DNA from 2 places in the Mesorhizobium sp. M0808 genome. Region 2 is predicted to be linked to the other one. Evidence: riboswitches for the same ligand, from Rfam matches in the RefSeq annotation. Region 2 holds a riboswitch; the other holds the start of a gene.
What was found. A riboswitch is a leader RNA that binds a small molecule or an ion and turns the genes downstream of it on or off. The one in region 2 is predicted to bind S-adenosylmethionine.

Region 1 (3,206 bases), on a different contig from region 2:
TTATCCGGCAACTCTCAGTGCCTGCTCGATGTCTTCGAGCAGGTCGTCGGCGTCCTCAAGGCCAACTGACAGCCTGAGCGTTCCCGGTCCGATGCCGAGCTCGGCGCGGGCCTCATCGGTCAAGTTCTTGTGCGTCGTCGTCGCCGGATGGGTGATCAGGCTCTTGGCGTCGCCGAGATTGTTGGAAATCAGCACGACGTCGAGTGCGTTCTGGAAGGCAAAGGCCGCCTGCTTGCCGCCCTTCACATCGAGGCAAATCAGCGTCGAGCCGCCCGACATCTGCTTCTGGATCACGGCCGCTTGCGGGTGGTCGGCGCGGCCGGGATAGATGACGCGGGCGATTTGCGGGCGCTCGGCCAGGAAATCCGCGATGCGGCCGGCACTTTCCGTCTGCTGGCGTACGCGTAGCGGCAGCGTCTCCAGGCCTTTCAGCAGCGTCCAGGCATTGAAGGGCGAGAGGCTTGGGCCGGTGTGGCGGAAATAGTCATGCAGGTTCTCGTCGATCCATTTCTTGTCCGACAGAACGATGCCGCCAAGACAGCGCCCCTGGCCGTCAATATGCTTCGTGGCCGAATAGACGACGATGTGGGCGCCGAGCTGCAGGGGTTTCTGCTGCAAGGGCGTAGCGAAGACATTGTCGACGATCAGCCTGGCGCCGATCGAATTGGCAAGTGCCGCGACGGCGGCAATGTCGACTACCTCCAGCGTTGGATTGGTAGGGCTTTCCAGGAAAAACAGTTTGGTGTTGGGCTTGACCGCCTTTTCCCAATTGGCGATGTCGGTGCCGTCGACCAGCGTTGCCTCAATGCCGTATTTCGGCGCCAGCGTCTCGACCACCCAGCGGCAGGAGCCGAACAGCGCGCGCGCCGCCACGATATGGTCGCCCGCCTTGGCGCTGCACAGCAGTGCTGCCGTCACCGCCGCCATGCCGGATGCCGTGGCGCGCGCGTCCTCGGCTCCTTCCAGCGCGCACATGCGTTTCTCAAACATGTCGACCGTCGGATTGGCATAGCGCGAATAGATGAAGCCCGGCTCCTCGCCCTTGAAGCGGGCCTCCGCCGCTTGCGCCGTCTCGTAGACATAGCCTTGGGTGAGATACATCGCCTCGGAGGTCTCGCCGAAGCCGGAACGCAGCGTCCCGGCATGCACGAGTGCGGTCTGAGGCTTCCAGCCGCGCTTCTTGGTCATCATTCCATCCAAACACCAAAATTGGTCCAAACAACAAAAAACCGGTCGCGAAAGTCGCAACCGGTCCATATGGCCTTGCGGCCCGACGGTCCTTTAGCGACTTGTTTAACGTGGCTGCAAGCCGACCGGCCAAATCACCACGGGATAACGAGCTTTAGACCCGCGCCACGCTTGCGTCAATTGCCGGCATGATTAAGAGGGTTGTACCAAGCAGGTGCCAAAGGCGTCCACGGTCGGACCTGCGACAGAACAAGACCTCGCCCGGCGTTCGAACGGAGCCAGACCCTTGCGGCAGACAGGCATTCTTCCCGATCAGGATATTTCCACGCTGTTCCAGACGGGCGCGCTGAAATCGCCGCGCACGCTCGATGCCGATCAGATCCAGCCGGCCAGCCTTGACCTCAGGCTCGGCGACAAGGCCTGGCGGGTGCGTGCTTCCTTCTTGCCCGGCCCGGACCACAGGGTTGTCGACAAGCTCGACCGGCTGAAGCTGCACGAGATCAACCTCGCCGAAGGTGCCGTGCTGGAAACCGGCTGCGTCTACATCGTGCCGCTGCTCGAAAGCCTGGCGCTGCCCGCGCACATTTCCGCCTCCGCCAACCCGAAAAGCTCGACCGGACGGCTCGATATCTTCACCCGGGTAATGACCGACCGTGGCCACGAGTTCGACAAGATCGCCGCCGGCTATGAAGGCCCGCTCTATCTGGAGGTCAGCCCGCGCACTTTCCCGATCGTCGTGCGGACCGGCTCGCGGCTGTCGCAGATCAGGTTCCGCACCGGCAATGCGCTCTTGTCGGAAAGCGAGCTGCACGAGTTGCACCGCGCCGAGATGCTGGTCGCCACCGAACCGCCCAACATCTCAGGCGGCGGCATCGCGCTGTCGATCGATCTCGACGGCGACAAGGACGGGCTGGTCGGCTATCGCGGCAAGCACCACACCGGCCTGGTCGACGTCGACAAGCGCGCCGCGCAGGATGTGGTCGATTTCTGGGAGCCGCTCTACAAGAGCGGTGCCGGCGAGCTGGTGCTCGATCCGGACGAATTCTATATTCTGGTGTCGCGCGAGGCGGTGCATGTGCCGCCACTCTACGCCGCCGAAATGACGCCTTTCGACCCGCTGGTCGGCGAGTTCCGCGTCCATTATGCCGGTTTCTTCGACCCGGGTTTCGGCCATTCGGCGTCGGGCGGCACCGGCAGCCGGGCGGTGCTCGAGGTGCGTAGCCACGAAGTGCCGTTCATCCTCGACCACGGCCAGATCGTCGGACGGCTGGTCTACGAGCACATGCTGAAACGGCCGCAGGCGCTCTACGGCACAGATCTAGGCTCGAACTATCAGGCGCAGGGCCTGAAACTGTCCAAGCATTTCCGCACCGCGCGCTGAGCTTGGTCGCAAGACGTCAGCTGCGAAACAGATATTCTTTCGCGGCGCCAAGGCAGCCATGAAACTGACCGACAAAGAGCAGTTCTCGCACTGCCAATCGCTTCTTCCCCCAAATCCTCTGGTTTGCTTCTCGTCGTCAAGTGAGGCGCTTGAGCTGGACTGCAAGGGGAACAACTGCTTGCCGAGACATCCCAGCACATGGGCTCTGGCGGAGTCGATACCGCAGGCTCTGCCATTGTCGTTCAGTCTGTCAGCGCGGAGTGCGGACGTCATGCGATCCGCGTTGCGCATCAGAAAGCTCACTTGCGATTTCGAATAGCCGGTGGCCAGAAGCCGGTTAGTCATCGACATCCGGGCTTCGCGATAGGATTTTGCGCTGCATTGTCCGGCGCTGTAAGCCGCCGGGGAGAAATAGGCGAGGAACAGGACTAAACTTACGGACACAGTGCCAATCCGCAGGCCGTTCATTTTTCGCTCCTGAATTCTGTCACCAGTTTACAACGCCTTCACCGCCACCTTCACCGGCTGCTCGATTTCAAGCGGGTTGCGCAGCGGCAGGCCGAAATCCTGCGCCTCGATTTCGAATACGTCGCCGGCCTCGGTCCTGATGCCGTCGGCGAAGGACAGCGTCGCCGTG
Region 2 (3,206 bases):
CGCGCGCACTGAGGTAGTCGTCGGCGGCCGCCGCCGAATGCTTTTTATCCTCGGGAAAGTGGATGAGGATGAAATTGCCTACGCTCGGCGTCACCCGCAGCCCGAGCTCGCTTAGTTGCTCGCTCAGCCAGGCTAGCCAGGTCTCGTTGTGCGCGACGCTGCGTTCGATATGGGCGCGGTCGTGGATCGCCGCGATGCCGGCCTCGATCGCCGTCGCATTGACGTTGAAAGGCCCGCGCACGCGGTTGATCGCGTCGATGACGTGCATTGGCGCATACATCCAGCCGATCCGCGCCCCGCCCAGGCCCAATTTGGAGAAAGTGCGGGTCATGACCACGTTTTCCGCGCTGCCCACCAACTCGACGCCGGCTTCATAATCGTTTCGCCGGACATATTCGGCGTAAGCTGCATCCAGCACCAGAAGCACGTTTCGCGGCAGGCCGGCATGCAGGCGGCGCACCTCCTGGAACGGCACGTAGGTGCCGGTTGGATTGTTTGGATTGGCAAGGAAGATGATCCGGGTAGCCGGCGTCACCGCGGCGAGGATCGCATCGATGTCGGCGCGCTCATCGGTCTCCTTGACCGTTACCGGGACGGCACCGGCCGACTGTATGTAGATCTTGTAGACCATGAAGCCGTGTTCGGTGATGATGGCTTCGTCGCCGGGTGCGAGATAGGTCTGCGCCAGCAGGCCTAGAATCTCGTCGGAGCCGTTGGAGCAGACGATGTTCGCCGGGTTGAGCCCGTGCACCTCGGCGATCGCTTCCCTCAGGCGCCTGGCGCTGCCGTCGGGATAGACCGCGAGCTTGTCGGCGACCGCGCGCGCGGCCTCAATCGCCTTTGGCGAAGGACCGAGCGGGTTCTCGTTCGCCGACAATTTATGGACCTTGGCGACACCTTCAGGCGCCGCGCTCTTGCCGGGCACATAGGCTTCAATGTCCATGATGCCGGCGCGGGGCCTTGGACGTGTCTGATCCGGTGTCTGGCTCATTCCATGAAATCCGTCGAGGATGCCTCCATCCGGAGGCCGCAGCGGAAATACAAGCCGTGGCCCGGAATGTCGAGGGGCGGCAATTCGGGATCAAGAACTTGCCGTTGACGAACCCACGCGCGAGTCATAGAAGAGCATCGACAGTTCCGTGGTGATTTGGCCGGTCGGCTTGCAGCCACGTTAAACAACTTGCTAAAGGGCCGTTTGCATCTTGTAACCGGCTTTGCGAAGGCATGGCCGGTTTTTTGTTGCCCTGACTGGCTGTTGCCCGGACCGGTGGACAACGGAAGGCCGGGCAAGGAGATGTGATGGTCGCTTTGCGCGCTCGAAAAACCAACAACGAGGCCGACCAGCCGTCGAGCCCGGTGTTGCGTTTCGGCGCCGACAAGCCGCTCAAGCTCGACGCCGGCACGCTGCTGTCGCCGTTCCAGATCGCCTACCAGACCTACGGCACGCTCAACGACGCGCGTTCCAACGCCATCCTCGTCTGCCATGCGCTGACCGGCGACCAGCACGTCGCCAACACCAATCCGGTGACCGGCAAGCCGGGCTGGTGGGAGGTGCTGATCGGCCCCGGCAAGATCATCGACACCGACCGTTTCTTCGTCATCTCGTCAAACGTCATCGGCGGCTGCCTCGGCTCCACCGGCCCCGCCTCGACAAATCCCGCCACAGCCAAGCCTTACGGGCTCGACCTGCCGATCATCACCATCCGCGACATGGTGCGGGCGCAGTTGATGCTGGTCGAGCATTTCGGCATCGAACAGTTGTTCAGCGTGCTTGGCGGCTCGATGGGCGGCATGCAGGTGCTGCAATGGGCCTCCAGCTATCCCGAGCGCGTCTTCTCGGCGCTGCCGATCGCGACCGGCGCCCGCCATTCTTCGCAGAACATCGCCTTCCACGAGGTCGGCAGGCAGGCGGTGATGGCCGACCCCGATTGGCACGGCGGCAAATATTTCGAGCATGGCAAGCGGCCGGAAAAGGGGCTGGCGGTGGCGCGCATGGCCGCCCACATCACCTATCTGTCGGAAGCAGCGCTGCATCGCAAGTTCGGCCGCAACCTGCAGGACCGCGAAGCGCTGACCTTCGGTTTCGATGCCGACTTCCAGATCGAGAGCTATCTGCGCCATCAGGGCATGACCTTCGTCGATCGCTTCGATGCCAACTCCTATCTCTACATGACCCGGGCGATGGACTATTTCGATCTCGCCGCCGACCATGGCGGCCGGCTGGCCGATGCCTTCGCCAGCACCAAGACGCGCTTCTGCCTGGTTTCGTTCACCAGCGACTGGCTGTTCCCGACCGAAGAGAGCCGCTCGGTCGTGCACGCGCTGAACGCGGCCGGCGCCTCGGTATCGTTCGTCGAAATCGAGACCGACCGCGGCCACGACGCCTTTCTGCTCGACGAGCCCGAACTGTTCGCCGCCATCAAAGGCTTCATCGCCTCGGCCGCTCGGGCGAGAGGGCTCGGCGCATGACCCCGAAAAGTTGCCGGCTTTTCGGATCAGGACCATGCGCCAGGCATCAGCGCATGACCCCGAAAAGTTGCAGACTTTTCGGATCAGGATCATGCGCCAGGCAAGAGGCGAACGCATGAGCGTCAACCGCGCCCAGCGCGTCGACCTCGAAGTCGTCGCCGATCTCATCCCGCCGCAGTCGCGGGTGCTGGATGTCGGTTCCGGCGACGGCCTGCTGCTCGAATTGCTGCAGGCGACCAAGAAGGTCGATGGCCGCGGCCTGGAGCTGTCGCAGCGCGGCGTCAACGAATGCGTGGCGCGTGGCCTGTCGGTCATCCAGGGCGATGCCGACAAGGATCTCCAATTCTATCCCGACAAGGGCTTCGACTTCGTCGTCTTGTCGCAGACCTTGCAGGCGACACGCAATCCGAAGCTGGTGCTCGACGAACTGCTCCGGATCGGCAACCGCGCCATCGTCTCATTCCCGAATTTCGGCCACTGGCGGGTGCGCTTTTCGTTGCTCTTCAACGGCCGCATGCCGGTGACCAGGGACCTGCCCTATTCCTGGTATGACACCCCCAACATCCATTTCTGCACCATTCGCGATTTCGTCAATCTGTGCGACGAGCTTGGCGCGACGGTGGAAAAGGCGACCGCGCTCGACGCCAATGGCCAGCGGATCGGCTTCTCGATGCCGTGGTGGTTCTGGAATTTTTTCGGCCAGCAGGCGGTGTTTCTGCTGAAACGATAAGAGCCAA

Region 1: linked by a shared signal. The riboswitch ahead of NKI25_RS05500 (O-succinylhomoserine sulfhydrylase) and the one ahead of metX (homoserine O-acetyltransferase MetX) in region 2 are both predicted to bind S-adenosylmethionine.

Annotation. Positions count from the first base shown of each region.
Region 1 is NZ_JAMYOX010000002.1:526,214-529,419, forward strand. Features, by position in the region: gene NKI25_RS05500 (O-succinylhomoserine sulfhydrylase) at 1-1,191, opposite strand; SAM riboswitch at 1,262-1,339, opposite strand; gene NKI25_RS05505 (2'-deoxycytidine 5'-triphosphate deaminase) at 1,475-2,569, shown strand; gene NKI25_RS05510 (hypothetical protein) at 2,507-3,037, opposite strand; gene araD1 (AraD1 family protein) at 3,065-3,206, opposite strand, start outside.
Region 2 is NZ_JAMYOX010000003.1:106,134-109,339, forward strand. Features, by position in the region: gene hisC (histidinol-phosphate transaminase) at 1-991, opposite strand, end outside; SAM riboswitch at 1,130-1,207, shown strand; gene metX (homoserine O-acetyltransferase MetX) at 1,300-2,469, shown strand; gene metW (methionine biosynthesis protein MetW) at 2,585-3,199, shown strand.